One region of the Exiguobacterium sp. s157 genome, then DNA from elsewhere that is predicted to be linked to it. Evidence: predicted binding sites of a transcription regulator. Region 1 holds the regulator's gene; each other region holds the start of a gene.
What was found. Region 1 encodes Rex, which represses fermentation and respiration genes when NADH is low (regulators of the CRP and FNR family bind a similar motif). Its sites were predicted from a motif close to TTGTGAAATATTTCACAA; they were not measured.
Positions count from the first base shown of each region.

Region 1 (8,042 bases):
GCGAAGGCAGAGGCACGAATCAAATACCTGACGGCAGAGAACGAGCTCTTAAAAAAGCTAGAGAAGTTAGAAGGGCAGGCGAAACATACGAACTGACACCAGCAGAGAAATATCAGGCCATCAACACCGTCATCCGCATCGCACAGCTGAAGAATCTCGTCCGCCCACTATGTGAGATCGCCGGAGTGAGCCGCAGTGGCTATTACGCCTGGTTGAACCGTGCCGAGGCGGAGTCCCTCCGGGAAGAGCGTGATTACCTAGATGCGACACTCCTCAAGAAAATCCATGACAGCCATAAAGGCAAAATCGGTTATCGGGGGCTGTACATGGAGGTGCTCGCTACCCTCGGCGTCCGGATCAACCATAAGCGTATTCTCCGACTGATGCGCAAGTATAACATCGTCACCAAAATCCGGAAGATGAATCCTTATCGGAAGCTCTCTAAGGCGACGCACGAGCATCGCGTCGTGCCGAATCTGTTGAACCGTCAGTTTCGACAGAGCGAGCCCGGAAAGGTATTCGTGACCGACATCACCTATCTCCCGATCGCCTCCGGCGAGAACGTCTATCTGTCATGCGTCAAGGACGTGGCCACACGCGAGATCGTGGCGCACAAGCTGTCCACAAGCCTTCACATGGACCTCGTCTTTCAGACGATGGAAAAACTTGAAAATCACCTCCAAGGGAACCTGCATCCCGAGGCGATGATCCATTCGGATCAAGGCTTTCACTACACCCATCCGGACTACCAGCAACTCGTTGGCGACCTCGGACTGATCCAGTCCATGTCACGTCGGGGCAACTGTCTCGACAACGCACCGATCGAATCGTTCTTCGGTCATTTGAAGGACTATGTCACCAACCGTTCGTGCGGGTCAGTCGATGAAGTCCGAGAGATGGTCGGGGACTACATAAGCTATTACAACTGCGAACGCGGTCAATGGAACCTAAAAAAGATGACCCCGGAGCAATATCGGGGCCATCTGATCGCAGCATAGAAAACGTGGGTTTTTTATTAAACTGTCCATTTTACGGGGCTCAGTTCACGTTGGAGACGGCTTCCCTTTTTTATACGTCCGGATGATGTTTGTTCTGTTTGTACCACATGTTCACCCAGCTCACGATGAAGACGATCAGGGCGAGCACCCACATGAGGAGAGTCGACTGATAGAAGTGTCCCCACACCGAGCCTGGGGTGTAAAAGTTGTGGACGGTCACGTCGACCGGCCAAACGACGAGGCGGATGAACAGCGTGCTCATGAGTAGGCCGCTCAACAAACTGATCACAATCCCGCTCCACGTCTGGATGATGAAGCCGATGACGACCGGCAGGAAATAAAACAGGAACGACGGAACGATCGTCGGTTCCCCGCGAATCAGCTCGGATACGAATTCCGTCCCCGTCGGCACGATATAGGCGAGACCGGTAAGAAAGGCGTGCATCCATTCGATTCGCATCGCACGGAATCGCATCATGAATGGAGCTCCTCCCATTCTGCATACAGTGCCGTGATCGATTCTTTCGTCGCGTCGGACTCGGTCGACAGTTCCTGTGCCCGAGCGAAGTCGTTGAAGACGTCCGGTTCACACAAGAGCTGCTCGATTTCCTCGAGACGGGCCTCGTGTTGTTCGATGGTGAGCTCGATTTCCTCGATCCGTTGTTTCATCCGGCGTTCCTCACGTTGCTGCTCCTTGTCGGCGCGCTGTTTCTTGACGATGACTTGTTTCGTCTCTTCGCGGGCGAGTCGGGCCAGTTCTTCAAGTTCTTCTTTCTTCTCGACATAATATGAGTAATCGCCGAGGTATTCGTCGATGCCGTTCGGCGTGATCTCTAAGACGCGCGTCGCGAGCCGGTCGATGAAGTAGCGGTCGTGCGAGACGAATAGGATCGTGCCCGGATAGTCGACGAGGGCGTTCTCGAGAATCATCTTCGAGTCGAGGTCCAAGTGGTTCGTCGGCTCATCCAAGATGAGCAAGTTCGGTTGCTCGAGCTTCAGTTTCGCGAGCGTCAAACGGGCCCGCTCTCCACCCGACAGTTCATGGACGCGCTTCATGACGTCGTCGCCGCTGAACAGGAACTGGCCGAGCAGGCTCCGCACTTCTTGTTCGCGCATGAGCGGCCAATCGTTCCAAATCTCGTCGATGACGCGGTTGGCATCCGACAAGTTCTGTTGCTCCTGGTCGTAGTAGCCGATTTCGACGCCGGTACCGTAGCGGATGTCACCGGTAAGGGCCGGCTGTTGTTTCGTCAACACTTTCAAGAGCGTCGATTTGCCGACTCCGTTCGGGCCGACGAGGGCGACCGATTCGCCGCGCTGCAGTTGGAAGCGGAGCTGCTGGGCGATTGGTTCCTCATAGCCGATGGCGAGGTCGCTGCCGCTCAACACGTCGTTCCCACTTTGGCGTTTAATCGAGAACGAGAGGACGGCACTACGCTCATCACCGTCCGGCGCTTCCATTCGGTCGACTTTCTCGAGACGCTTGCGGACACTCTGGGCCCGCTTCGTCGTCGTTGCCCGGGCGATGTTACGCTGGATGAAGTCCTGCATCTTGGCGATCTCTTCTTGTTGCGAATCGAACTGCTTCTTCTCTTGCTCGTAAATGGCAGCCTTCTGTTCAAGGTACTTCGTGTAGTTGCCGACGAAGCGACGGCTGCGGTGGCGGGACAGCTCATAGACGACCGATACGACGCGGTCGAGGAAGTAGCGGTCGTGGGAGACGATGAGGACGGCGCCTTTATAGCCGCTCAAATACTTCTCGAGCCAGCCGAGTGTCTCGATGTCCAAGTGGTTCGTCGGCTCATCCAAGATGAGCAGGTCGGGACTTTGGAGCAGCATCTTCGCGAGGGCGAGACGTGTCCGTTGTCCGCCGGAGAGCGTATCGATGCGGCGTTCGAAGTCGTCCGGATAGAAACGCATCCCGTGAAGGACGGAGCGGATCGTCGCCTCATATTGATAGCCACCGCGGTCTTTGAACGTGTGTTGTTCTTCATCGTAAGACGACAGCAGACGCTCATAGGCGGCCGGGTCGTTCAAGATGCGCTCAGAACCCATGTCTTGTTCCATGCGGCGGAGCGTCTTCTCCTGTTCGATCAAATCGGTGAAGACGGTGAGCATCTCGTTCCAAATCGTCTCGTTCGACTCTAACCCTGAATCTTGGGCGAGATAGCCGATGGTGACGTCTTTCGGCTTCATGATGTCACCTGAATCGTAGTTGTATTCCCCGGCGATGACTTTGAGCAGCGTCGATTTGCCGGCGCCGTTGCGGCCGACGAGGGCGACACGTTCGCCTTCTTGAATCTCGAGTTTGACGTTCTCTAAAATCGGCTCGACGCCGAATGATTTCGATAAGTTATTGACTTGCAGTAGGATCAAGTGAAAAAACCCCTTTCTCTCTATTTAGTATACTTTATTTCTTCCCCATTTCAGGTATATTCATTGAGTGGTCATGTGAATTCGTTTACAATCAAGGTGTATGAAATTAGATTCGTTTGAAACGCGTCGTAAAAAGGAGGCTCTTTCCGTTGAGTCAAAACGAACCAAAGATTCCGCAAGCGACAGCCAAACGGTTGCCACTATACTATCGGTTTATCCAAAGCCTACATTCATCAGGAAAACAGCGTGTCTCTTCTGCTGAACTGAGCGAGGCGGTCAAGGTCGATTCGGCCACGATCCGTCGCGATTTTTCGTACTTCGGTGCGCTCGGTAAAAAGGGATATGGCTATAACGTACAGTATCTGTTAGACTTTTTCCGTAAGACACTGAATCAGGACGAGATTACGAACGTCGCCTTAGTCGGGGTTGGTCATCTTGGGACAGCTTTCGTCAACTATAACTTCCTTAAAAACAATAACACACATATCGTCGTCGGGTTCGACGCAGACGAGACAAAAGTCGGCACGACGATGTCCGGTGTCCCGATTCATCACGTCGATGAGATGGAACAGATCATGAAACAGAACAAGATTGACGTCGCCATCTTAACGGTGCCGTCTGCCTATGCGCAGCCTGTCGCGGACGACTTGGTCCGCTTCGGCATCAAAGGCATCTTGAACTTCACGCCGGCCCGTCTTACGGTGCCGGACACGGTCCGCGTCCATCACATCGACTTGTCGATCGAACTCCAGTCGCTCATTTACTTTATGCAACACTATCCATCTGCTGAGGGGGTCCATCAATAATGGAATTACTATCATCGTTGCTCGTCGTCGGTATTCCAGGAGGCGCAAGTATCTTCATTATCGCCATCGTCGCGCTCATCATCTTCGGGCCGAAGAAATTGCCTGAATTCGGACGCGCCGCTGGTCAAACGCTCCGTGAGTTCAAAAATGCCACGAACGGCATGATGAACGAACATGACGAGAAAGATAAGAAAGAACTTGAGAAGAAAGAGCAGTAATCATGAATCATCAACCTGATCAAGAGCGGGCGCTGTCCGATCACTTGACAGAGCTGCGGAGACGACTGATGCTGTCGGCATTTGTCGTCTTTGCCTTCTTTTTGATCGCTTTGCCGAGTGTCAAATACGTGCTCGCCTATCTGCAGGCGGACCTCGTCGAACGAGGGCTCGAACTGAACGCCTTTGGGGTCGCGGACCCGCTCATGATTTACTTGAACTTGGCGCTCGTCATCGGGCTCGTCACATCCGGTCCGTTTCTACTGTATCAACTGTGGGCGTTCGTCGCACCTGGTCTGCATCCGAACGAGCGGAAAGCGACGCTCGCCTATATCCCGATCATCTTCATCTTGTTCCTGATCGGTCTCGCGTTCGCCTATTATTGGTTGTTCCCGCTCGTCCTCGATATCTCGACGGACCTCGGGCAAGACCTCGGGCTAACGCAAATCATCGGGGCGTCGAACTACTTCACGTTCTTGCTGCAACTGACCATCCCATTCGGACTGTTGTTCCAGTTGCCGGTCGTGACGATGTTCTTGACGCGCATCGGTGTCGTGACGCCGTACTTCTTATCAAAAATTCGGAAGTATGCGTACTTCGCCTTGTTCGTCATCGCCGCGTTCATCACGCCGCCGGATTTGACGTCGCATCTCATGGTGTCATTGCCGCTCTTCTTCTTGTATGAAATCAGCTTATCGATTTCACGCATCACGTACCGGGGCGTGCTCCGTCGTGAGAAAGAGGCGATGGTGAAAGAGCAGATGGATTTGATGAAACAAATGAATGAGAAGTGAGCATCGTTCCTTAACGGGACGGTGCTTTTTTGTTGTCACAGTGGGTGTTCAAACTTTCGACATATTTACGTGAAAAAGTGAGCAAAAGGATTGTCAAACCTTCTTGTGAAATAGTACACTAAGTTCAGAAAGTAAATGTGATATTTATCACAAACACTAACTTGCCTAACACTCAAAGGAGAGACAACCATATGAAAATCGCAGTCATCGGATGTACACACGCAGGAACAGCAGCCGTCAAAGGATTACTCGCCAAGCACGACAATCTCGACATCACGGTATATGAGCGCAACGACAACGTCAGCTTCCTCTCGTGTGGGATCGCCCTCCACGTTGGCGGTGTCGTCAAACGTGCTGAAGAGCTCTTCTACGCGTCACCGACCGAACTCGAAGAACTCGGTGCGACGATGCGCATGAAGCACGACGTGTTGAACATCGACACGGAAGCGAAGACGGTCCATGCGAAAAACCTAGACACGGGAGAAGACGTCTATGACACGTTCGACCGTTTGATCGTCACGACTGGTTCATGGCCGATCGTCCCGACGCTTCCTGGCATCGAGATGACTGGGATTGAGCTCTGCAAAAACTATGGCCACGCCCAACGCATCATCGAGCGGGCAAAAGACGCGACGAACATCGCCGTCATCGGTGCCGGCTATATCGGCGTCGAGCTCGTCGAAGCGTTCGAAGTGTACGGCAAACACGTCACGTTCATCGATAGCGCCGACCGCATCTTGAACAAATATCTCGACAAATCGTTCACGGATCAACTTGAAGCAGATATGACGTCACGCGGCATCGACCTCGAGCTCGGCCAGACGGTCGAAGCGTTCCGTGGTACAGATGGAAACGTCACACACGTCGTGACCGATAAAGGTGAGTTCGAGGCCGACCTCGTCATCCTTTGTGTCGGCTTCCGCCCGAACACGGGACTCCTTCAAGGCCAAGTCGACATGCTCGGCAACGGCGCCATCATCGTCGACGAGTATATGCGCACGAGCAACCCGGACGTCTTCGCGGCTGGTGACAGCTGTGCCGTCTATTACAACCCGGCGCGCACACACGCCTACATCCCGCTCGCGACGAACGCCGTCCGCATGGGAACGCTCGTCGCAGAGAACTTGATTGCACCGCGTGTCCGTTATCAAGGGACGCAAGGAACGTCAGGTCTCCGTCTCTACGATTGGAACATTGCTTCATCAGGTCTCACGGAAGAAGCGGCCGGCCTGTTCGGTCTTGACGTCGAGAGCGTCATGATTGAGGATGCGTACCGTCCGGAGTTCATGCCGACAGCGGAACCGGTTCAGTTCAAACTCGTCTATGAAGTCGGCACACACCGCGTCGTCGGAGGACAAGTCCTCTCGAAAGCGGACATGACGCAAGCGGTCAACACGTTGTCGCTCGCCATCCAAAACGAGATGACGGTTGAAGAGCTTGCCTATGTCGACTTCTTCTTCCAACCGCACTACAACAAGCCATGGCACTTCATCAACAGTGGGGCGCTCGCGGCGATGAAAGATAAAGTCAACGCATAAAAAAACTCGGGAGCCGCGGCTTCCGAGTTTTTTTATAGATAGCGTGGGGCGTCCTTCATCGAGTTGGCGAGAATCATGTAGATGAGGACGTTCCCCGGTACGATTAAAAAGAGCAGACGAACGCCGAGCGGGGATAATTCGAAGTATTCAGCGATGCCGCCGCAGACACCGAAGAGTGAGCGGTTCGTGGCGGATTTGCGAAGCGGACGTTGCATAAGCATGGCTCCTATCTCACATATGATATAAAAATTTTACCATATAAATTGGTGGCAAGCGTACAATGCACACAGGTTTTTCTTCGTCTGAAGCCGGGGAAGGGGTAAGAGAAAGGCTACGGCACGCAGACGAAGAACTGTGAAGGGGAGTCGGACTATATGAAGATTGGTATTTTAGGAGCAGGGAAAGTCGGACGGACGCTCGGGCGCAAGTTCGAGGACGTTGGCTATGAAGTGTTGTACGGGACGCGCTCGGAGCGCGAGGGGACGATGTCGCTCCAAGAAGTGGCGTCGAACGCGCAAATCCTGTTGCTGACGACGCCGTTCGCGGCGGCCGTCGATTTGATTCAATCGCTCCGGGACTTGGACGATAAGATTGTCATCGACGTGACGAATCCGATTGCGAAAGAGTTTGACGCCATCGAGCGGCCGGAAGGGAAATCAGGGGCCGAACATCTGCAGGAGCTCGCTCCGCACGTCCGCATCGTCAAGGCGTTCAACCAGACCGGCGTCGAGAACTTGGAGAACCCGAACATGTCGATGATGTTCATCGCCGGTGACGAGCAGGAGTCGGTCCGGGCCGTCCAAGACCTCGCCTCGAAGATTGGCTTTGACGCTCATACGCTCCGGCACTTGAAGCTGGCGCGGGAGCTCGAGTCGCTCGCGTGGCTATGGATTCATTACGCGACGAAAGAACGGAAGCACCGGAATTTCGCGTTCTACTTGAAAGAGAATAGTTTCTAATAGAAAAGACGGTCACGCATTGGCGTGACCGTCCTGGTCGTTAAAAGGCAGCTTGACGCTCAGAGCGAGTCTTCAACGATTCGATCGTCTCGCGCTCGATGGCTTCGACTTCGCGTTGTTGCCAGCCTGGCATGAGGAACGCGTCGACGAGCGCCCAAATGCCTGCTACGAACAATCCAACGAAACCAATCAAGACGACGGTAAGGATGATTGAACCAACCGTAAGAGCTAGCATCCCAAGGGCGCTACCTGTCTTTTTAAAGTAGAAACGGTGTGCGCCGAAACCGCCGAGGAAGAACCAAAGCAAATACGCGACGACGAGATTACGTTTCTTTTTCTCGACTTCGCTGTTGACG
Region 1 covers NZ_JACSLQ010000008.1:8,283-16,324, forward strand. Annotated here, with positions in the region: one part of gene KNP67_RS13180 (IS3 family transposase) at 1-40, shown strand, start outside; one part of gene KNP67_RS13180 (IS3 family transposase) at 40-998, shown strand; gene KNP67_RS13185 (hypothetical protein) at 1,069-1,476, opposite strand; gene KNP67_RS13190 (ABC-F family ATP-binding cassette domain-containing protein) at 1,473-3,374, opposite strand; gene KNP67_RS13195 (redox-sensing transcriptional repressor Rex) at 3,524-4,180, shown strand; gene KNP67_RS13200 (twin-arginine translocase TatA/TatE family subunit) at 4,180-4,398, shown strand; gene tatC (twin-arginine translocase subunit TatC) at 4,401-5,189, shown strand; gene KNP67_RS13210 (FAD-dependent oxidoreductase) at 5,381-6,727, shown strand; gene KNP67_RS13215 (PspC domain-containing protein) at 6,760-6,942, opposite strand; partial or broken gene KNP67_RS13220 (NADPH-dependent F420 reductase) at 7,099-7,686, shown strand; gene KNP67_RS13225 (TM2 domain-containing protein) at 7,727-8,042, opposite strand, start outside.

Region 2 (8,042 bases), on a different contig from region 1:
TTTCTCGCCGAGGAAGTAAGGGAGATTTTAGCCTCGCTCGGAGCGACCTCGCTTCGTGACGTCATCGGTCGGACCGATTTATTGGAGGAGAGTGCCTGGAAACAAGCTCATCCGAAAGCGAAAACACTCGATTTGACGCCGATGTTGTCGATTCCGACGGCTTTGCCGGAGAAAGAGGAGTTGGCCCATCCGGCCTATCAGTCGTATGATCACCGCAAATTGATTCCAGCCGTCTCGCGTTCTATCAAATCGCTCCAACCGACGTTCTTCGTCGGACGTGTCCGCAATACGGACCGCGCCGTCGGAACGATGCTCGGTCATGAAGTGACGAAAGTGCATGGCAACGTCGGACTCGCCGAGGACACGATTTCACTCCGACTCAGCGGCTCGGCCGGACAAAGCCTTGGTGCCTTCTTGCCGAACGGGATCACCATCTCGGTTATCGGCGACGCCAACGACTATGTCGGGAAAGGCTTGAGCGGTGGAAAGCTTGCCGTCATCGCCGAGAAACATGCCCCGTTCGAAGAGAGTGAACAAGTCATCGCTGGGAACGTCTGTCTCTACGGGGCGACGTCCGGGATGGCGTTCTTCAACGGTCACGTCGGAGAACGGTTTGCCGTCCGTAACTCGGGTGCCGTCGCCGTGACCGAAGGGGTCGGTGACCATGGCTGTGAATATATGACCGGCGGCACGGTCGTCGTACTCGGGGATGTCGGGCGTAACTTTGGGGCCGGGATGTCGGGCGGGGTCGCCTATCTGTACGGGGACCAAGCGTACGAACAGCTCGTCAATCAAGAGCTCGTCTCGGTCGACCGTGAATTGACCGACGAGGATGCCGAACAGATTTATGCACTGCTCGAGATGCACCAGTTCCATACGGACAGTGTCAAAGCGAGAGCCGTGCTCGAGGCGTTCGAGCAAGAACGTAAACGTTTCGTCAAAATCGTGCCGCGTGACTATGCGAACGTGCTTGACGTCATGCGTCACATCGAGGCGACGCGTCCGGAATTGAGTGACGCCGACCGCGCCCTCGAACTATTCCGTGTCGTGACTGAAGGAGGGGGAGTATGAGACATAAATTTATCGATATCCCACGACAGACATTGCCGGAGCGTTCTGTCGTCGAACGGGTTCATGATTATAAAGAATACGCTTCCCGCATGGAAGACGGACCAATCGTCAAACAAGCCGAGCGCTGCATGGATTGCGGCACCCCGTTCTGTCACGTCGGGGACATGATCGGACAAGAGACGATCGGTTGTCCGATTCACAACTTGATTCCGGAGTGGAACAAGCTTGTCTCGGATCAAGATTGGTATCGGGCCTACGAGCGATTGATGGAGACGAACAACTTCCCAGAGTTCACGGGTCGTGTCTGTCCGGCGCCGTGTGAAGGCTCGTGTACGCTCGGCATCAGTGAGGACCCGGTCGCCATCAAATCGATCGAACGGACGATTATCGACCGGGCGTTCGAGGAAGGCTGGGTCAAACCTCGTCACGTCCAGAAACGGACCGGAAGCCGTGTCGCCATCATCGGTAGCGGGCCGGCCGGGCTCGCAGCGGCCGATCAGTTGAATCAGCTCGGTCATGCGGTCACGATTTATGAGAAAGCGGATGAGGCGGGCGGCCTGTTGTTCTATGGCATCCCGAACATGAAGCTCGAGAAAGATGTCGTCCGGCGTCGTGTACGTCTACTCGAGGCGGAGGGGATCCGCTTCAAGACGGGCGTCAACGTCGGGACCGATGTGACGATCGAGTCACTCCGTCACACGTACGATGCCGTCATTCTCGCGACCGGCGCTCAAAAGCAACGTACGCTCGGCATCGATGGGGATGATGCCAAAGGCGTTGAGCCGGCGATGGATTATTTGACCGAGTCGACGCGTACGCTCGGCGGGAAATCGCTCGACGCCCGATACGACGCGAACGGGAAAGACGTCATCGTCATCGGTGGCGGTGACACGGGCGCGGACTGTGTGGCGACGGCGATCCGTCAAGGCGCCAAGTCGGTGACACAGTTCGGGAAGCACCCGGAGAAAGGCATGTTCCGGGCAGCGGAACGGCCATGGCCGCTCCAGCCGGACACGTTGTCGACCGATTATGCCTATGCGGAAGCAATCGAACACTTCGACCGTGACCCGCGCACGTATTTGATTCGTTCGAACCGGGTCATCAAACAAGGGGATCAGGTCGTCGGGATTGAGACGGAACGGATGGAGAAAATCGTCAAACCGGACGGACAGGCGACATTCTTCGTCGTCGACGGTTCGATCGAGACGTATCCAGCCGATCTCGTGCTTGTCGCCATCGGATTCGAACGACCGGAACATGAACTCCGGAAGGTCGGCATCGAGGCGAACCATAACTATACGTCGAACGTCGAGGGTGTGTTTGTCGCAGGGGATGCGAGACGGGGACAAAGTTTGATCGTTTGGGCGATCCGGGAAGGCCGCGAAGTCGCGGATACCGTCGACGGATACTTGAACACTTGTCAACAACAGCTAAAAACTTCATCATAAAAAGGAGCGACGCGATGTCGCTCCTTTTTTACATGGATATTTAGGAGGAGTTAGCAATGATTATCGAAATCCTCATGTATACCGGGATTTGGTTCTTACTCGTGCTCGTCTTACTCGGCACGATTTACGCGCGGCGCAATCGGAAGTGATTACAGTACCATGGCGGCAATCAAACCGAAGATGATGAGCGGGATATTGTAGTGAAGGAACGTCGGCCACACCGTCTCACGCAAGTGGTCGTGTTGACCGTCGGCGTTCAAGCCGCTCGTCGGGCCGAGTGTCGAGTCACTCGCCGGGCTACCGGCGTCACCGAGCGCACCGGCCGTCCCGATGATGGCGATCGTCGCCTCGACCGAGAAACCGTACTGGATGCAAAGCGGGACGAAGATGGCCGCGATGATTGGAACCGTCGAGAAACTCGAACCGATGCCGAGCGTGATGACGAGTCCGACGAGGAGCATGACGAGTGCGGCGACAAATTGTGAGTCACCCATAATGCCGCTCGCACCACTGACGAGTGGTTCGATGGCACCGGTCGCGCGGATGACGGCGGCGAAACCGCTTGCTGCAATCATGACGAAGCCGATAAAGGCCATCATGCGCATGCCGCTCGTGAAGATGTCATCGGCCTCTGACCAAGGGATGAGGCGAAGTAACGTCAACAAGATGAGTCCTGTGACGGCCGAGGCGATCATCGACTCGGTTTGAAGCTGTACGACGAGCACGACGAGGATGACAACGGCCGTGAGCCAAATCTTGAGCGGGCTCAACGTCCGGACCTCATAGTCGCTTGGTCCGAGTTGAATCGTCTCATACGAACGCGGCTTCCGATAGTGGAAGAAGGCGGTGATGAGACCGACGAGCATACCGAGGGCCGGGATGGCCATGATGCTGACGATGTTGACATCACCGACGGTCATGCCGTTCGTTTCCACGTTCGGCAGCAAAATCTCATTCAAGTAAATGCCGCCGAATCCGACCGGGAGTAACATGTACGGGGTGACGAGACCGAATGTGAGAATCGTCGCCACGAGACGGCGGTCGAGCTTCAACTCGTTAAACAGCACGAGGAGCGGCGGGATGACGATCGGGATGAACGCGATGTGAATCGGTAGCGCATTCTGCGAACTGATTGCTAGTAATAAGAGGAACGATAGCAACAATGCCTTGACCCGGGTCACACTTTTGCCTGTGACGTCGCGGCCTGACATGCTGATTAACTTTTCAGCCAGGACGTCTGGGAGCCCTGTTTTTGATAGACCGACGGCAAATGCGCCGAGCAACGCGTAACTGAGGGCGATCGTCGCACCTCCGCCGAGCCCGTCACTGAAGGCGGTCAACGTCTCATTAAACCCGAGACCTCCGACCAGACCACCGACGACCGCGGCAAGGATGAGCGATAAGACGATGTGAACTCGACTGATCGCAAGAGCGAATAATACGATAACAGCTAATAAGACAGCATTCATCATTTCCAACACCTTTCATTCAAAACTCTTTCTCTTGTTATCACTTTAATATGATAAAGACTTTTGAAATTTAACATACGTGTTTCGGGTTGTCAAATCGATTGTTCAAAAAAAGCGATAACTCCGAAAAGTTATCGCTCGTTCGTCATCCTTCAACGTTATGGTATACCTGGCGCACGTCTTCGAGGTCTTCGAGGACGTCGAGTAGTTTTTCGAACTGTTCTTTCGACTCGTTGTCGAGGGCAATCTCGTTTTGTGGCAGCATCGTCAACTCGGCGACCTCAAACGTCTCGATGCCTGCTGCTTTGAAGGCAGTCTGGACGGCATGGAACGCTTCTGGTTCCGCATAGACGATCACCGTCTCATCTTCTTCGATGACATCACGGACGCCGAGGTCGTGCTCCATCATGAGTTCGAGTACGTCGTCAGCAGACATGCCGTTGACACCGATGACAGCCGTCGCGTCGAACATGTAAGCGACTGACCCGCTGACACCCATGTTGCCGCCGTTTTTACCGAAAGCGGCGCGGACTTCAGACGCCGTCCGGTTGACGTTGTTCGTGAGCGTGTCGACGATGAGCATCGAGCCGTTCGGTCCGAATCCTTCATAGCGGAGCTCATCGAAGTTCTCTTCGTCGCCGCCCTTCGCTTTGTCGATGGCGCGGTCGATGATTGCGCGCGGGACGTTGTACGTCTTCGCTCGTTCGACGACGAACTTGAGTGCTTGGTTTGATTCTGGATCTGGTTCCCCTTGACGGGCGACTACGTAGATTTCACGGCCGAACTTCGCATAGATGCGACTCGTATTGGCGTCTTTTGACGCCTTTTTCTCTTTAATGTTGTTCCATTTACGACCCATTACATGTCATCTCTCTTTCCATTGTTCGATTGATTCATCCTCGATTATATAAGAAGACGTGGATGTTGACGAGCAAAAATCATCCCTCGCTTTTATCCATCTTCTCGACGATCTCCGTCAACGTCTTCAAACTGTCGATTAGGCGGTCCGTCTCTTCCTCGTTCAGAAACGCGAGACGGTCCTCGAACAGGCGACGGAACGAATCCCGACGCTCGCGGAGGACGAGTTCGCCCTTTTCGGTCAGTTGATTCCAGATGACACGACGATCGCGTTCGTCCGGGACGCGGGTGATGTAGCCCTCATCGACGAGCTTCGTGATGAGCGGCGTCACGTTCGGCGGGGCAATCGATAACGTCTCACTGATGTGTCCGTTCGTGACCGCACCTTCATCTTCAATCAACATGAGGAGATGAAAGTGGGAAAAGTTTAAGTTTGGGATTTGCGGAAGGTCGGAACGACGTAATAACTTCCGGCGAATTAATGGGATCAGTTTCACGAACTGATCGGCTGCGTCTTGTCTCGGCATAATCATGTCACTTCCTAATTAGGTTCTTTCTTCATTATACACGACCGAGCGCAGGGTGGACGACCAATCCTCATCCCGTGACATTTTGCACAGCGCATTCGCCTCATCATGGACACAATGGATGTAAGCGTTTACATATCGCATATGCTTTATTTTCATGAAAACGCATTCGATTTTACTGAGCGTCATATGAAAAAGCAAGCCCTATCCTCATTCTCCTAAAAAATATTGTGAAAGAGTTCACATTGTTGTCACGCACAAAATGCGAGAAACATTGTATTCTATGAATGTGAAGGAAAGCACAAACTCTTCTCAAACCAACTGATTGCCCCGTGCTCTCCATCAAGTCAACAGTATAAGCTCTCATTCATGAGGAGGAAACCAACATGGCAGTTAAAGAGAAAGCAGTAGTAGAAACATCAGCAGAACAGATGGTCGATACGCTCGTCACTAGAGCCCACACGGCGCTTGAGACATTGATGACGTTCGACCAAGAGAAAATCGATGCGATCGTTCAAGCGATGGCGTTAGCCGGTCTCGAACAACACGTCGCCCTCGCGAAACATGCATATGAAGAAACAGGTCGCGGTGTGTTTGAAGATAAAATGATCAAAAACATCTTTGCGACAGAATATATTTATAACTCACTCCGTGGCGAGAAGACGGTCGGCGTCATCGAGGACGATGAGCAAAACGGCATCACGTACATCGCTGAACCAGTCGGTGTCGTCGCCGGGGTCACACCGGTCACGAACCCGACATCAACGACGATGTTCAAAGCAATCATCGCCATCAAAACACGTAACCCGATCATCTTCGGTTTCCACCCGTCGGCACAACAGTGTTCAAGTGAAGCGGCACGCATCCTTCGTGACGCAGCCATCGAAGCGGGAGCTCCGGAACACTTGATCCAATGGGTTGAAAAACCGTCACTCGACGCGACGAAAGCGCTCATGAACCACCCAGGAGTCGCCATGGTCCTCGCAACTGGTGGAGCGGCGATGGTCAAATCAGCCTACTCGACTGGTAAACCAGCCCTTGGCGTCGGTCCTGGTAACGTTCCGGCCTACATCGACAAAACAGCAAAAGTAAAACGTGCCATCTCGGACGTCATCTTGTCGAAAACGTTCGATAACGGGATGATCTGTGCATCTGAACAAGCGATTATCGTCGACCAAGAAGTGTACGAAGAAGTGAAAGCCGAAATGACGGCGCTCGGTTGCTACTTCTGCTCACCAGAAGAGAAAGCAAAACTCGAGACACTCGTCATTAAAACAGACTCTTGTGCGGTCAACCCGGAAATCGTCGGGAAGCCTGCAGCCTGGATCGCCGAACGAGCTGGACTCACAGTCCCGGCCGATACAAAAATCTTGATCGCCGAACTCGAGACGGTCGGTGCGACAGAACTGCTCTCACATGAGAAACTCAGCCCGGTGCTCGGTGCTTATAAAGTCCAATCGCGTGAAGAAGGATTTGCCATCGCAGAGAAGATGCTCGAAATCGGTGGTCTCGGACATACGGCAGCGATCCACTCGACTGACGACGACGCCATCCTCGCATTCGGACTCCGGATGAAAGCTTGCCGCATCATCGTCAACTCGCCAACGGCACACGGTGGGATCGGTGACCTCTATAACGAAATGACACCATCACTCACACTCGGTTGTGGGTCGTACGGTAAAAACTCCGTCTCTGAGAACGTGACGGCGAAACATCTACTCAACGTGAAAAAGGTGGCGAGACGTCGCGTGAATATGCAGTGGTTTAAAGTCCCTGAAAAGATTTACTTTGAGAAAAACTCGGTCCAGTACCTTCAATCGCTCACATCGAAAAAACGGGCGATGATCGTCACGGATGAAATGATGGTCAAACTCGGATTTGCCGATAAAGTCGTCAAAAACTTGCCTGCTGGCGTCGAGTACCGCATCTTCGACCAAGTCGAGCCAGACCCGTCAGTTGAGACGGTCATGCGCGGTGCCGAAGCGATGCGTCACTTCCAACCAGATATGATTATCGCACTCGGCGGTGGATCACCAATGGATGCCGCGAAAGGCATGTGGCTCTTCTACGAACGCCCAGAAGAGAAGTTCTCGAACCTTCGCCAAAAATTCATGGATATCCGCAAGCGGACGTACAAATTCCCGACGCTCGGTAACAAGTCGATGTTTGTCGCCATCCCGACAACATCAGGTACGGGTTCTGAAGTGACACCGTTCACGGTCATCACGGATAAGAAACGCAACGTCAAATACCCGATCGCTGACTATGCGATTACACCGGACGTCGCCATCGTCGACCCTGAGTTCGTCATGACGGTCCCAGCTTCAATCACGGCGGATACAGGAATGGACGTATTGACACACGCCATCGAAGCGTACGTTTCGGTCATGGCAAACGACTATACGGATGGACTCGCGCTTCGTTCGATGAAGATGATTTTCGATTACCTCCCGAAAGCGTATGAGAACGGCAGTGACGCCGAAGCACGTCAGAAAGTCCACAACGCATCAACAATGGCTGGTATGGCTTTCGCGAACGCGTTCCTCGGTATCAACCACTCGATCGCACACAAAATCGGTGGCGAGTTCCATGTCCCACACGGACGGACGAACGCGATCCTTATGCCGCACGTCATTCGCTATAACGCGACACGCCCATCGAAACTCGCG
Region 2 covers NZ_JACSLQ010000001.1:671,912-679,953, forward strand. Annotated here, with positions in the region: gene gltB (glutamate synthase large subunit) at 1-1,071, shown strand, start outside; gene KNP67_RS03500 (glutamate synthase subunit beta) at 1,068-2,519, shown strand; gene KNP67_RS03505 (Na+/H+ antiporter family protein) at 2,669-3,988, opposite strand; gene KNP67_RS03510 (YebC/PmpR family DNA-binding transcriptional regulator) at 4,134-4,847, opposite strand; gene KNP67_RS03515 (MarR family winged helix-turn-helix transcriptional regulator) at 4,927-5,373, opposite strand; gene adhE (bifunctional acetaldehyde-CoA/alcohol dehydrogenase) at 5,760-8,042, shown strand, end outside.
Region 2: the regulator Rex is predicted to act here: its motif matches at 5,602-5,619, upstream of adhE (bifunctional acetaldehyde-CoA/alcohol dehydrogenase).

Region 3 (8,042 bases), on a different contig from region 1:
ACCGCCTCGACGTCCAAGGCGACATGGTTCGCCCACGCCTTATCTGTCCGTATGTAGAGGTGATAGACATCCCCCGCTTTCGTGTCGAACAATAAAAGTGCCCGCGACGGCTCTAAGACGCCCTCGATGCGTCCTCCTGCTTCGACGGCACGATATACATCTTCCCAAAAACAAGCTGGTTCTGTCATGTTGGCTCACCTCCTTCTATACTTTCATTCTAAAGGAATTTAGGCAGGACGACAAAATCGAGCATCGCCCCAATCTGCCCCGCTCTTCCGTCGGTCCACAAAAAAACCGTAGTGGCGGGAGCCAACTACGGTCATGACAGAACGAGTAATCGTTCTTATAAGACAGGTTGCATCGTTTTCAATAACACTTCTGCCGAATGATGCATCTTTTGTTTTTCTTCGTCTGACAACTCGATTTCCACGACTTGACGGACTCCTTGGCGGTTGATGATGGCCGGTACACCGATATGGATATCGTTCAAGCCGTATTCACCATCTAAATGTGCGCCGACCGTCAACAACGTGTTCTCGTTACGGAGCACAGCCTTGACGAGACGGAGCAAACCGAGGCCGATGGCGTAGTACGTCGCGCCTTTGCGCTCGATGATGTGGTAAGCCGCGTCCCGAACGTTGACGTAGATGTCTTCGAGGTCTTCCCATGTATACTCGTCGTTCTCTTCAAGCAACTGCTCGACCGACTTCCCGTAGATGCGGGCGTTGCTCCAGGCCGCGAATTCCGTGTCTCCGTGCTCACCCATGATGTAGGCGTGGCAGTTGCGTGGATCGACGTTGAAATAGTCACCGAGCATGTAACGGAGACGTGACGTATCGAGTACCGTTCCTGATCCGAACACGCGGTGTTTCGGTAAACCTGAGTATTTCCAAGCCAAATGTGTCATGATGTCGACCGGGTTCGAGGCGATGATGATGATGCCGTCGAATCCAGATGCCATGATGTCCCCAATCATCGATTTCATGATTTTGGCGTTCTTCTCGACGAGGTCGAGGCGAGTTTCACCCGGTTTTTGCGGAGCACCGGCAGTGATGACGACGATATCTGCTGCACCACAGTCCGTATAGTCCCCTGCCCAGACGCGCATCGGTGAAGAAGCGAACGAGACGCCGTGGTTCAAGTCCATCGCTTCGCCTTCCGCCTTCGATTTGTTGATGTCGATAATGACGAGTTCCTCACAAAGACTTGCTGTCGTCAATTGGTACGCAAAGCTGGCACCGACCGCTCCGGCCCCAACGAGCGCGACGCGTGTTACTTTTGCATGATTTAATGTTTCCATATTGATTCTCCACCCTTCGAACAATCTGTTTCATGTTTTTGTTATGTCTGTTACATAAAGATTGTAACATCATTCACAAACACTCACTACTAAGGAAACCGTTTTCACTTTGGCGATATTGTGACAAAATTCACATTCGTTTGAAACATCTACATTTTCTGTACTACCCTCATCGTAACAAGAGGAAACTAATCGTCGCGGCCGCGGCGATCGACAAAAAGTTGACGGCGTCATTGCCGAGAAAACGCCAGCCCGACACATAAGCCGTCGGCTCACGATGATGCATTTTCTTCTCGGTCAATTTGCCGCACACACGGCATCGATATTTCCGTTGCACCGTGGCCCCTAACAATGTGTCGACGACGCTGCCGCTCAATCCGAGAGCAATCAAGACGAGCGCGAACGTCACATCGATCTCGATAAATGGAAGCGAGGCGAGGATGATGACCGTGGCCCCGACAATCGACATGACCGTACCGAACACGGACACCCCACCACTCGTTCCCGGTTCGACTTCACGGAACGTCCGAATCGAGCGCGGTTTCTGCTTGGCGAGGACGCCGAACTCAGATCCCCACGTATCACTCGTCGCTGCGGCAATCGAGGCGACATAGGCGAATAACCAGGCATCGTTTGGCGCAAGAATCATTCCAAGCGCCGTCACCATGCCGACGCCCCCATTGGCGAGCACTTGTACGAAATCACGGGGACCCGATTTCTCAACAATCTCATCGACAGGCGCCTTGTCCCGGGCACGATATTTCGAGGCGAGCGACGATGTCGAGAAGAAGACACCGAGTAAATAGAGCCCGAACCAACCGAAACCGTAGCCGATGACCGTCCCCGTCACGACCGTCAAGACGGCACCGGAGCGGGTCAACGAGCGCAATCGATAGCCGGCAAAGGCCACCAAACAAGTTACAACGAAGATGGCGAACATAAAATCGTTTCCCTTTCCGTCACGATGAATTCGACAGGAATGTCGTGTGGCTCAATCGGGATCTCATCGAGCAGTTGAACGTCATAGGCCAACGCGATGGTCGTCCCTTTGTACGTGGCGAGGTAGCGATCATAATAGCCGCCTCCCCATCCGATTCGATAGCCGGACCGGTCAAACACGCGGCCGGGGACGATACAGACGTCAATCGAGCGCATCGTCGCTTCAGTCGTCGGCTCCAATATATTCATGACGCCCGGCTCGAGGTCTTCTAGCGAATGAATCTCATGGAACGTGAGTCCCTGTTTCGTAACTTTCGGCACAAACACCAATTTTCCTGCCTTCCATGCTAAGCGGATGAGCGGCAACGTATCAATCTCTAAATCGAGGGCGAGCGTAACAGCCACCGTGTCCGCCTCTTGCCACGCCTTCAGTTCGGTCAATGTATGTATGATGACGCGGTCCCGGTCCGACCGGTCGTCGAGTTCACGGATTTGACGATGTACGGCTTGCCGAAGTTGTTTCTTTTCAATCATTTCAATTCCCCCTTGTTCAAAAAAAAGGCCGCCACATGAGTGACGGCCAGTCTCATTATTTCACTTCGCGGTAAAGCGTGTGACGACGGAGACGTGGGTTGTATTTGCGCAATTCGAGGCGCTCTGGGTTGTTACGTTTGTTTTTCTTCGTGATGTACGTGCGATCGCCTGTTTCTGTGCAAGCTAGTGTGATTTTAACGCGCATTTCTTTCACTCCCATCTTACTAATGTTGTATCAAGTGCTTTTGCTTTACAGTCTAAGCATACTCAATTATCCTACCAATTTTTATTTGAAAAAGCAAGGTTATTTCGTGTTCTTTTTCAAACGTTTTTGCCCGTATGGCGAAGCATCGAGCGGCAGGCAGGTTTTTACGTTATCACCAATCGCATAGCGCATTCCGACTTCCTCAGTCGATAGTTGTTCGCAGATGTACACCGTGTCGGCTTCAGCGAGGACGCTGTTCTCGATTCGGTGAATCGCGTCGAACAGACCGCCGTGTCCGTGCGGATTGCGGGTCGTTTCAAAGGACAACATAGTTGAGTATAACGGAACTTGTAGTGCTTTCGCAAGCGAACGTGCCGCAGGAATCGTCATCCAATCAAATTGATGGATCGCTTTGAACGGAACTTTGGCCACGAGCTCATGCGCAAGTTTGACGTACGCCACGTTTTGGGCCGCGACTTGGTTCATCACGTGCTCCAAGAACGGGCTCGTCAGACGAACGCGGTACACGTGGACGTGGTTGTGACGTTCATACTCCGGTAACCCTTCCTTGAACGGGGTCAAGACGTACACCGTCTCGCCTTCCGCCGCCCGGGCTTCGACCTCGTCGATGACACGGCGTCCGAGATCACCGACGACGTTGCCTGTATATTCTGGCGTCAAGACGAGAATCGCCTCGCCTTCACTGCCACGTTCCTCAGTCACGTAATAGTCGTGCGGAGACAGGAACGTGTCGATGTCAATGTCCACATCATCAAGGAACGGATACGCGCGATAATGGTCGGCGAGCAGTTCATCCGATAACTTGTCTTGATATAGGGCGGTCTCGAGCTCAGCGAACAGACGTGTGTGCTCGCGGAAGCGTTCGGCTGCATATTGGGCCGTCGTCTGTCCGTCGAGGATGAAGGCCCAGTCACTCGATACGGCGAGGACGTAATGTCGCACGAGTTGAATGAGCGCCCGATCGACGAGCGGTGAGGCGTGACGATAATCGGCCACGTCTTTGACGAGTTGTGTCTCCATCATGTGCAAGTGGCGGAGCATCCATTCGTTGCGCTCGTTGATCCACACATCACCATAACCTTTACGCCCCCACGTGTTCATCGAGACGTGTACTGTCTCGAGGTCTTGGAAGTGGCGCTCGAGGAACAGGGCCGGCGTAATCGTCTCGATTCCGAACTCTTCGAGCCGCTCGGCGACCTTGCCGAGGAATTCAGGTCCTTCAAACCACCAATGTCCGAACAACTCGGCATCGAACGGTGCCGTCACGAGGAACGGCGGGAACATTTGTCCACCATGGGCCTCAAGATGCCCTTCGAGCGTCTGCGCAAAATCGAGGGCGTGGTTGTCGATTTGATGTTCGGCCCAGGCGCGGACATAATAGTCTTTCTCATCCGAGTCGCCCGTGATGCGGTGCATCTTCAGACCGGTATCGAATCGAATCCCTTCTGGGTGCATGAACTTTTCAATATACGCCCAGTCGCGGTCATAGGCGAGGTCACGATAAAACTCGCGATAGTCAGGATGGCCCGGATACCCGATCATCGAGCTCCAAATCTTCCCGGAGATGATTTGGTCACGCGGGAACAAGGCGACGCCATGCGGCGAGTAGACCGGTGCGCCAATCCCCTTGTCCGGAGTAGGGTCGGCATCGAGTAAAGCGTGCTCATCGACGAACGTATAACGAACGCCTTCCTCGTACAAGATGCGGTCGACACCCGGCGTATAGGCACACTCCGGCAACCAAATGCCGGTCGGGCGGAACCCGTAATGACGCTCGAAACAGTTCAAACCGGTACGGATTTCCGTGCGGGCGGCCTGCTCCGTGAACAAGTGCGGGTTGAAGCCGTGCGTCGCCGTACATGTGACCATATCGATGAACCCTTGCTCACGATATGTACGGAACGCATGGTTCAAGTTCTTTTCCCAATGCAGGAACGTTGTTTTCAAATCGGTGTAGCGCCCGCGATAAAAATGGAGCGTCTCAACTTCCGGTTCGCTCCGTCCTTCGGCGAGCTCAATCTCAATCAATTCGAGCATCTCATCCAAATGTTCCACGTAACGGTCCTGGACGAGCGGGTCGGCGAGCATCTCGACGACGGGCGGTGAAATGCTGACCGTCCAATGAAGCGGCTTTTGCAGACGGTCGATTTGCCAAAGAATCGGGATATATGTCTCGGAGATGGCTTCATACACCCATCTCTCTTCTAAGCGGTGTTTCTCTTCATGTCGCACGTACGGAAGGTGGGCATGAAGGACGAGTGAAAAATAACCTGGTTTCATCAAATAAATCCTCCTCAGCGCACGAATCGGTATGCAGAATATTTAGGTAGCGTGTCGAGCAGTTCAGGAGACTCGACTTCCCCGTATTGCCAACGTCGTACCGGTTCAGCGAAACGACCATGGCCGGCTGGCTCCGCACGTGGCGTATCAATCGGTGAAGATGCGAGCAACGGAAGAAACTCCCCTTCCATCGTCCGAATCCCAAACTCGAACACATACGTCGTGTTCGGATCGAGTGGCCGAACGAACCAACTGTTCGTCATCTCCGGTAATTCGAACGTATATGAACGGTTCGCATGCCCGCTCGCGTAATCAAGCAACGTGATGTCGAGGATACGGAACGCCTTCGGCAAATCTTCCCACGGACGCATGAACTGCATCGACAACGTCTCCTTGACGCTGTCAGAAACCTCCCAAAAGACGTAGACGGCGTTCGGCGATTGAACGACCGCATGCATCAAATCTTGATCATAACGGTCAGGGAGCTTCCAGAACCCATCTGGGCCTTTATCTAGAAGCGGTGATTGGACTGGCAGCTCATGTTGCAGCGTCGAAGCGACCTGAGTCCCAGATGAGGCGGGTACTTGCTTCGATTTCGGTGTCATTGCTTTCTTCCCTTCGGTCTTTCGTTTTGGAGCGGCGGCTACCGGCTTGGCTGGTTCACCGTGTTGGGAACGCCATTTGCGCCAAGCGTACTGGACTTTCCCGATCGGCATGTCTAATTGTTCTGCAATCTGTTTTAACGTTAGTCCTTGTTGTTTCAAGGAAACGATTTTCTCTTCCATCTATTTGTGGCTCCCTTCCTAAAAAAAAATCCATGTGTTCTACTATTCGCCTCCAACCCGTGAATTCCTGCACAAAAAAAAAGTAAAGAACAACTGGTCTGTTGTTCTTTACCACTCTTCTTACTGGTTTAAATCATAATGTTTCCCTTTTTCGAGGAAAATGAGATGTTCCCCGAAATTCGTCACGTGATCGCCCATGCGTTCTAAATAGCGGGCGATGTTCGAAAACTCATAGACATCGTTCGTCCCGACAGCCATCGTCGGCACAGATCCCATGTATTGTTTGATGACCTGCAAGTTCAAGTCATCGATGACTTTGTCCATCTCGTTCAAGTCACGCACCCGGCTGACCTCGCCTTTATGATAAGCGCGAGTCGCCAGCTCGAGCATGTCAATCAACTGCTCGGCCATCTGTTTGAGCGGCTTGATGTCTAACACGTACGGGACGTGCTCGATGCGCGCAACGGCTTTGGCGATGTTCGTCGCATAGTCCGCGATGCGTTCAAGGTCTGTCGCCGACTTCATCGTCACGATCAAGCGACGAAGGTCGGTCGCGACCGGTTGTTGTTTCGCGATCAACAGAATCGCCTCGTCATTGATTTCGAGCTCGAGGTCATCGAGTTCGTTGTCGTTGTCGATGACCGTCTGAGCGAGTACGAGGTCATGTTTTTCAAGCACTTCGATGGCCGTAGCCGTTTGACGCATCGTCAAATTCGCCAAGCGAACGACCTTGTCTTCTAATTCGTTTAACTTCGTATTAAAAAATGTGCGATTTTGTGCCATGATTGTCTCCCCTTCTTAACCGAACCGGCCAGAAATGTAATCTTCAGTCCGTTTGTCCGTTGGATTCGAGAAGATTTTATCGGTCGCATCGAACTCGACGACTTCTCCGTTCAAGAAGAACGCCGTCTTATCCGATACACGGGCTGCTTGCTGCATGTTGTGCGTGACGATGATAATCGAGTACTGCTCTTTCAACTCTTGGACGAGCTCTTCGACTTTTAATGTCGAGATCGGGTCGAGCGCTGACGTCGGCTCATCCATGAGGATGACGTTCGGTTCGATGGCGAGTGTGCGGGCAATGCAGAGACGTTGTTGCTGTCCACCCGAGAGGCCATAGGCGTTCTCGTTCAAGCGATCTTTCACTTCATCCCAAATCGCGGCGCCGCGAAGCGAGCGCTCGACGATTTCATCGAGTACTTTTTTGTTTTTGATGCCGTGTGTACGTGGCCCGTACGCCACGTTGTCATACACCGATTTCGGGAACGGGTTCGGCTGTTGGAACACCATACCGACCGACGTGCGAAGATCTTCAACTTTATAATCGCGGTCAAAGATGTTGCGACCATGATACAAGATTTCACCGTTCGTACGGACAGACGGCACGAGCTCGACCATCCGATTCAACGTCTTGATGAACGTCGACTTCCCGCAACCCGACGGACCGATGATGGCCGTCACTTCGTTTTTCTTGATGTCGAGGTTGACGTCGATCAACGCTTGATCGTCGCCATACCATAAATTCAAGTTGTTCACGACATAGGCACTTTCTTTTTGCATCACCGTTTCGTTCGGTTGAGTCGTCGTTGTATTCACTTCATGATCTCCTTTGAGTTCTTTTTGTTTCATCATCTCGAGAGTCCTCCTCGTTTACTGCTATGACTTAATGTCGGTTCGTGTACTTGTTACGGATATAGATGGCAGCCGAGTTCATGATGATCAACATCGTCATCAATACAATGATTCCGGCAGCGGCCAAGTTTTGGAATTCGGCTTGCGGACGGCTCGTCCAGTTGTAGATTTGAATCGGGAGCGCTGTGAAATCAGAGAACACATTGCTCGGCGTCGTCGAAATGAACGTCGCTGCTCCGACCATGATCAATGGGGCCGTTTCCCCGATTGCTCGCGATACGGCCAAGATGATTCCCGTGATAATCCCTGGAATCGCCGACGGCAAGACGACGTTGAACGTCGTCTG
Region 3 covers NZ_JACSLQ010000004.1:60,346-68,387, forward strand. Annotated here, with positions in the region: gene KNP67_RS09105 (rhomboid family intramembrane serine protease) at 1-188, opposite strand, end outside; gene KNP67_RS09110 (L-lactate dehydrogenase) at 344-1,300, opposite strand; gene KNP67_RS09115 (DUF92 domain-containing protein) at 1,470-2,240, opposite strand; gene KNP67_RS09120 (5-formyltetrahydrofolate cyclo-ligase) at 2,219-2,773, opposite strand; gene rpmG (50S ribosomal protein L33) at 2,829-2,993, opposite strand; gene KNP67_RS09130 (1,4-alpha-glucan branching protein domain-containing protein) at 3,078-5,279, opposite strand; gene KNP67_RS09135 (DUF4912 domain-containing protein) at 5,294-6,064, opposite strand; gene phoU (phosphate signaling complex protein PhoU) at 6,185-6,847, opposite strand; gene pstB (phosphate ABC transporter ATP-binding protein PstB) at 6,863-7,624, opposite strand; gene pstA (phosphate ABC transporter permease PstA) at 7,728-8,042, opposite strand, start outside.
Region 3: the regulator Rex is predicted to act here: its motif matches at 1,419-1,436, upstream of KNP67_RS09110 (L-lactate dehydrogenase).

Region 4 (8,042 bases), on a different contig from region 1:
TTATCATAATACGTTATTTTTTATAGCGCGACGAGCGCAAGGCCCGTTTTCCCTCGGTCTATAGACTGAGATGATAGCGTTCTCAAATCCTGTGCTATACTAAAGGCATCGAACAATGAAAGGATGATGTTTTATGAGCACCGTATTCAACGCAGTATACACCTTGTCAGCCAATCGGAGGGCGACTGTCCTCCATCACTAAGAGGAGGATTCTATTTGAATCAAACAACAATCACAACGGGGCGTGTCACGGCACAGTTCCAACATATGTACACGGTCACGACCGAAAATGCAGCCTACACGTGCAGCGTCACCGGGAAATTCCGACATGAGGCTGAAAGCGAGCGCGACTATCCGGTCATCGGTGACTTCGTCGAGTTCACCGTTCGCGAACACGGTCAAGGCGTAATTCGACGTCTCCTTGAACGGCGCACTGTCCTATCACGGGCAGCCGCCGGCAACGAGACGCGCGAACAGCTGATCTGTGCGAACGTCGACTTTATCTTAATCACGATGGCGTGCGGACACGATTTCAATCTGCGTCGGCTCGAGCGTTACTCGCTCGCCGCGTGGGAAACTGGCGCCACGCCGTTCATCGTCTTGACGAAATCGGACCAAGTCGACAACGCAGATGCACTCGTCGACGAACTTACGTTGACAGTGCCTGGGGTCGACGTCTTCCCTGTCAGTTCAGTCACTGGTGACGGCGTCGAAGCGTTGCGAGCCGCACTGCCGAGCGGAAGCACCATCGTGCTCGTCGGCTCGTCCGGTGTCGGGAAATCGACGCTGACGAACGCGCTCGCCGGGACGACCGTCGCCGAGACACAGGCAGTCCGCGAGAGCGATGAACGCGGCAAGCATACGACGACGCATCGCGAACTGTTCCAGATTGACGATTTGTTCGTCATCGATACACCGGGGATGCGTGAATTTGGCCTTTGGGACGGGGCCGATTACCTCGACGATACGTTTCGGGATATCGAGGCGCTCGCCGAGGCGTGTCGGTTCCGGGACTGTTCACACCAGGCCGAACCCGGTTGTGCGGTCCGCAAGGCGATTGAAACCGGGATGCTCGACGCGAAGCGCTATCAAAGCTTCGTCAAGCTCGAGCGTGAACTCCGCTACGCCGAAAAACGACAAGCGGAAGCGGCTCGTCTCGCCGAGAAGAAGAAACGAAAAACGAAAGCTTAATCTACGAAAGGAGTCACAGAAAAACTGTGGCTCCTTTTTTGACCTTCCTGACCTAGCACCAAGTCCTATCAGCAATCCGACATTTGTGAACAACCGTTCAGAAATAGTTCGCCCAAATGCAGGTAAAACCCTCGAAAGTAAGCGGTTTCTCCGTTACAATGGACTCGTATTGTCACAGATTAAAATCGCTAATTATAGGGAGAGACTTATGAAAACATTGAACGAACGCGCACTCGAGATGCATGCCTTCCATCACGGAAAATTGGAAACGACACCGAAAGTCGACGTCGACACGAAAGAAGCACTCAGCCTCGCCTATTCGCCTGGCGTCGCCGAACCGTGCCGTCGCATCGCCGAGGATAAAGAGTTGTCGTATGACTACACGCTCCGCGCCAACACGGTCGCCGTTGTCTCGGACGGGAGCGCCGTGCTCGGTCTCGGCAATATCGGTCCAGAAGCCGCACTGCCGGTCATGGAAGGAAAAGCCGTCTTGTTCAAAAGCTTCGCTGGCGTCGATGCGTTTCCCATCTGTCTCGACACGCACAACGTCGATGAAATCGTCCGGACGGTCGAACTGCTCGCACCGACGTTTGGTGCCGTCAACTTAGAAGACATTAAAGCACCCGAGTGTTTTGAAATCGAAGCCCGTTTGAAACAATCGCTCCCGATTCCTGTCTTCCATGACGACCAGCACGGGACAGCCATCGTCGTTTTGGCCGGTCTCGTCAACGCGTTGCGCCTCGTCGATAAAACGATGCCTGAACTCCGTGTCGTCATGAACGGTGCCGGGGCCGCGGGCATCGCCATCGCCAAACTGTTGAAGCGTTTCGGTGTCGAGGACCTCGTCATCTGTGATACGAAAGGCGCGATTTACGAAGGACGCGTCGAAGGGATGAACCCGTTCAAAGATCAAATCGCCAAAGCGACGAATCGGAAGCAACACGAAGGATTGCTCGCCGACGTGCTTCAAGGTGCCGACGTCTTTATCGGTGTCTCGGCGGCCGGGGCCGTCACGGAAGACATGGTCCGCTCGATGGCCGTCGATCCAATCATCTTCGCTCTGGCGAACCCGATTCCGGAGATTATGCCAGACCTCGCGACAAAAGCCGGGGCGCGTGTCGTCGCGACCGGCCGTTCCGATTTCGCCAACCAAGTGAACAACGTCCTCGCCTTCCCAGGTATTTTCCGGGGCGCACTTGACGTTCGCGCCAGCGAAATCAATGAGGAGATGAAGGAAGCGGCCGTCCACGCGATTGCCGATTTATTGACCGAAGAAGATTTGGCGAACGGTGTCGTCATCCCGAGCCCATTCGATGAACGAATCGCACCGGCCGTGGCGGTCGCGGTCGCCAAAGCCGCCGTCGAGACCGGCGTCGCCAAACGTCCTCTCGATGAGGCCGCCATCCGTCAGCACGTCAGTCAAAAACATTTGTAATCCAAAAACTGCGCAGACCATGATGGTCTGCGCAGTTTTTTAAACGGTTCCTTGTAAAATCCCTTCCGCCCATTCGACTTCTTCCGTCGTCGGGGGTTTAATTCCTTTGAGCGGATAGTCGAGACCGAGCGCCTCCCATTTATAGACGCCCATCTCGTGGTACGGCAAAATTTCGACTTTCTCGACGTGGTCGAGCTTTTGAATGAACGCTGCCGTGCGGCGGAGCGCTCCTTCATCAAGTGTCCATTCCGGGACGAGGACGTGGCGAATCCACATTTTCGTTCCGCGCTCGGATAAATGTTCAGCGAGCGCGAGCGTGTTGACGTTGCTCCGTCCTGTCAGTTTCTTACACATGTCATCGTCGATATGTTTGATATCAAGCAACACGAGGTCCGTATGGTCTAAAATCGCATCCAAGTTAGGGGGACGGAGTGCACCGGACGTGTCGAGTGTCGTATGAAGCCCGTGTTTCTTTGCTTCACGCAAGAGCGCCTCTAAAAACTCTGGCTGCGCGAGCGGGTCGCCCCCAGAAATCGTGATGCCGCCTTTTGACGCTTCCATGAACGGACGATAGCTGAGCGCTTCTTGAATGACGTCCTCGGCCGAACGATGGTTATTCTTTTTGAAATCCCACGTGTCAGCATTGTGGCAATACAAGCAACGAAGCGCACAACCTTGTAAAAAGACGATAAAACGAATTCCCGGGCCGTCAACGGTTCCAAACGATTCGACCGAGTGTACATATCCCATTGTCATCGAAATGACCTCCTAACGAATGAGCGGCCCTCGAGTGAAGGCCGCCAAGCCTTTGTTTACAATGAACCGTGGAACGTCCGGTTGATGACGTCGATTTGTTGCTCCCGTGTCAATTTGATGAAGTTGACCGCATAGCCAGAGACACGGATCGTGAGCTGTGGATATTCTTCCGGATGCTCCATCGCATCGAGCAACGTCTCACGGTTGAAGACGTTGACGTTCAAGTGATGTCCTTTATGCTCGCCGCCCATATAACCGTCAAGGAGTGCCGCCAAGTTGAGTTCACGGGCCACTTCTTCTTTACCGAGCGCTTTCGGTACGATTGAGAACGTGTATGAAATTCCGTCTTGTGCGTGTTCGAACGGGAGTTTCGCGACTGATGAGAGCGACGCAGCTGCCCCTTTCGTATCGCGGCCATGCATCGGGTTCGCACCAGGTGCGAACGGTTCGCCGGCGCGACGTCCGTCCGGTGTGTTCCCTGTCTTTTTGCCGTAAACGACGTTTGATGTGATCGTCAAGACCGATTGCGTATGGAGCGCATCGCGGTACGTTTTATGCTTGCGTACTTTTTGCATGAACGACTCGACGAGCTCGACGGCAATCGCATCGACACGGTCGTCGTTGTTGCCGAATTTAGGGAAGTCGCCTTCTGTCTCGAAGTCGACGGCAATGCCTTGCTCGTTGCGGACCGGTTTCACGGTCGCATATTTGATGGCTGAAAGACTATCCGCCGTGACCGAGAGGCCGGCGATGCCACATGCCATCGTCCGTAAAATCTCAGGGTCGTGGAGCGCCATCTCGATTCGTTCGTATGCATATTTATCATGCATGAAGTGGATGACGTTGAGCGTGTTGACATAGAGCTCGGCGAGCCAATCGAGCGTCCGGTCGAAGTCGGCATACACTTTGTCGTACGTGAGCACGTCCTCGGTGTTCATCTCCCAAACCGGTGCGATTTGGTCGCCGCTCTTCTCATCACGGCCTCCGTTCATGCTATAAAGGAGTGCTTTCGCCATGTTGGCGCGGGCTCCGAAGAACTGCATCTGTTTCCCGATTTTCATCGGTGACACACAGCAGGCGATGCCGTAATCGTCACCGAACTCTGGAAGCATGAGGTCGTCGTTCTCATATTGGATGGCGGACGTCTCAATCGACATCTTCGCACAATATTGTTTGAAGCCTTCTGGCAATTTCGTCGACCAAAGCACCGTCAAGTTCGGTTCTGGTGCTGGCCCGAGGTTCGAGAGTGAATGCAAGAAGCGGAACGAGCTCTTCGTCACGTTCGAACGTCCATCCTCACTCATCCCACCGATTGACTCGGTCACCCATGTTGGGTCACCCGAGAACAATTCGTTGTAGTCAGGCGTGCGCAAGAACTTGACGATTCGAAGCTTCATGATGAAGTGGTCGACGATTTCTTGAACGTCCGACTCGGTCAAACGACCTGCTTCGATGTCACGTTCTGCGTATACATCGAGGAATGTCGAGACACGTCCAAGTGACATGGCGGCGCCGTTCTGTTCTTTGACGGCTGCGAGATATGCAAGGTATACCCATTGGTACGCCTCTTGTGTATTTTCCGCCGGACGGCCGAGGTCAAACCCGTACGCCGCACCGAGTTGTTTCAACTCTTGGAGGGCCCGGAGCTGCTCAGACATTTCTTCCCGTGTCCGAATATCTGCCTCTGATAAGAAACCGCCACGGTTCGCCAAATCTTTTTTACGTGCGGCAATCAAGAAGTCTAACCCGTACAAGGCAATGCGACGGTAGTCGCCGATAATCCGTCCACGGCCGTAAGCGTCAGGAAGTCCTGTGATAATCCCTGACTTCCGTGCTGCTCGCATCTCAGGTGTATACGCATCGAAGACACCTTGGTTATGCGTTTTGCGGATTTCCGAATAAATCTTTGTGATTTCAGGGTTCGGCTCGAAGCCATACGATTCAAGTGCAGCGTCGACCATTCGGATGCCACCGTTCGGATGAATCGAACGTTTGAACGGCTCGTCCGTTTGAACGCCGACCACTTTCTCGAGCTCTTTGTTTAAGTATCCCGGTCCGTGCGAGACGATTGTCGATGGGTTGTTTTGATCGACGGCCCAAACACCACCGCGTTCCCGCTCTTCTTTCGTCAATTCCATCACTTGTGCCCAAAGACGATTCGTCGCTTCGGTCGGTCCGACGAGGAAACGGTCGTCTCCTGTGTACTCATGTCGGTTCAAACGGATAAACTCACCGACGTTCACTTCGTTCGTCCACTGCCCAGGTACAAATCCTGACCAGGCTGATTTAATTTCGGTTGCCATTGTGGGTCACTCCTCATAGTTGAGATAACTGCGTGCTTTCTATAAGTTGAGTGTACGTGAAAACGTGAACATTATGTTTTACATTCTTGTGAAAGTTGTAACAATCTCATGAACGTTGGCGTGAAGCCGTTTTTGTAAGCGCTTTAAATTCTGTTATAACGTATTTCTCATTAACTATGAAACAGATAAATCACGTCACGACGCAATTCAAGTCGATTCTGTATCATCTGAATTCGGATGTGACGATTTGTACAGTTTTTAGTGTGATGTATATCACGACTCAGGGATAGAACTTGAATTTTTGCCTTACATCGGACACAATGAAGGCAGAACATTGTAGAAGAGGAAGGGGTTCTTCCCATGACGTACGAATTATTGACAGCTGATCACGACTTGAAAGCCGGTGACCGCATCTCCCTTAAAGTAGAAGCGAACGGTGAACAACGTGATGGATTTATCACAGAATTTGAAGACGCAGGTTTTTGGATTCGGTTTGACGACGACATCGAAAACGAGGATTTCATCGACTACCGCGATAACTTGCTCGTTGCTCTCATCTCGCGCCCGATTGACGTGGCAGCGACGTATCCAGAGCTCGCTTCATACGAACGGTTGACGAAAGAATTGCAGTATCGTGTGTATCAAGGCTTCACCGTCGAAGGCGTCGAGGCGTCGGCTGACCAAATCGATGTGCACATCAAACTCATCGAGGACGGACAGACGTTCACACAGACACTCCGTTCTTCATTCGACCAAGATACTGAACATGTTCGCTATATCTAAGACAGGGAGCGCTTATGCTTCCTTTGTTTTTGCCCCACGATAAGGAGAATTGATATGAACTTTACAAAACCATTTATTAACGAAGCCTGGGATCGCCTTGGCTTTACTGAACCAATGCCGGTCCAAGCCGAAGCCTTCCCGCTTCTTCTTGACGGAAAAGACGTCACGATCGAAGCGCCGACAGGTACCGGGAAGACGCTTGCTTATTTGTTACCCGCCATTGAAAAAATCGACACCTCGAACGACCGGATTCAAGTCGTCATCGTCGCGCCGACGCGTGAGCTCGTCATGCAGATTCAAACGGTCGCGCAACGCTTCACCGAGAAAGGTGATGTCCGCATCGCTTCATTTATTGGCGGTGTCGAATTGAAACGTCAAATCGACCGCTTGAAGAAAAAGCCCCATTTGATTGTCGGGACACCGGGCCGACTCGTCGAACTGATCGACAAGAAAAAATTGAAGCTTCATGAGACGCACACAATCGTCCTCGATGAAGCTGACCAAATCATCGATAGCGGATTAACAGAAGCTGCCGAACGCATCATCAAGCACACGGCGCACGAACATCAAATCGCCCTCGTATCGGCAACGCTCACAGACACGCTTCAAGCATGGGCTGCCCCGTTCTTGAAGGAGCCGGCACACGTGAAAATCGAACGAGCTGTGAGCAGTCAAGTGACGTACGGCTATATGTTGACGACACGCCGCTATAAGCCGGAATTGCTTCGTCGTTTGTCACATGTCAACGGCGTCAAAGCGCTCGCTTTCATCAACAACCGCTCATTCTTGCCACCACTCAGAGGCGAACTCGATAAAATGAAAGTGAATTACCGGATGCTCGACAGCCTAAAAGGGAAACGCGAACGCGTGGAGACGCTCCGCGAATTCCGGAAAGGCGACTATCCACTCCTCATCACGACAGGTCTCGCGGCCCGTGGTCTCGACATCGAAGAAGTGACGCACGTCGTCCACTTCGATTTGCCAGAATCGATTGACGACTTCATTCACCGCTCGGGCCGGACGGCACGCGGGAATGCGGCCGGGACCGTGCTCTCGCTCGTGACGGACGAAGACTTGACGCACTTGAAATCGTTCGCTCGCCAGCTAGGCGTGGAATTGAAAGAACTCGAGATTTATCGTGGCGACGTCATCGAGAAACGGATCGAGGATAAACCGCCGGTCGTGAAGCGTCCTGCGAACAAACGAGGACCGCGCCGATGAAAAAAGACCGGAAAGTAATTCCATTCCCTTTGCTTGTAGAAGAGTCCGAATTGCTGGCCGAGCTGAAAAAGTTGTATGAGCAAGCCGCGCTCGCGCGCAGCACACATTGGACGAACTATATTCAAGAGATCGCCTCGGAAGGCACATGGCAGTTGAAAGACGCCGAGCTATTCCGCGACCTGTTCATCGACTGGGCCGTCTTCTTCGAGACGGACGAGGACGGGATGACACCGCACGGCCGCTACTTGGCAGATCAAAAAGCCGACATGTCCCCTGCCTTGTATCACGCGCTCCGTGGCTTGGCGGTCCCGCGTTGCTCGGTGTTTGAAGTGACCGAGGAAGGACTGCGCGAT
Region 4 covers NZ_JACSLQ010000006.1:66,538-74,579, forward strand. Annotated here, with positions in the region: gene rsgA (ribosome small subunit-dependent GTPase A) at 217-1,191, shown strand; gene KNP67_RS11885 (NAD(P)-dependent malic enzyme) at 1,400-2,626, shown strand; gene pflA (pyruvate formate-lyase-activating protein) at 2,666-3,382, opposite strand; gene pflB (formate C-acetyltransferase) at 3,439-5,685, opposite strand; gene KNP67_RS11900 (hypothetical protein) at 6,046-6,468, shown strand; gene KNP67_RS11905 (DEAD/DEAH box helicase) at 6,523-7,689, shown strand; gene KNP67_RS11910 (hypothetical protein) at 7,686-8,042, shown strand, end outside.
Region 4: the regulator Rex is predicted to act here: its motif matches at 5,772-5,789, upstream of pflB (formate C-acetyltransferase).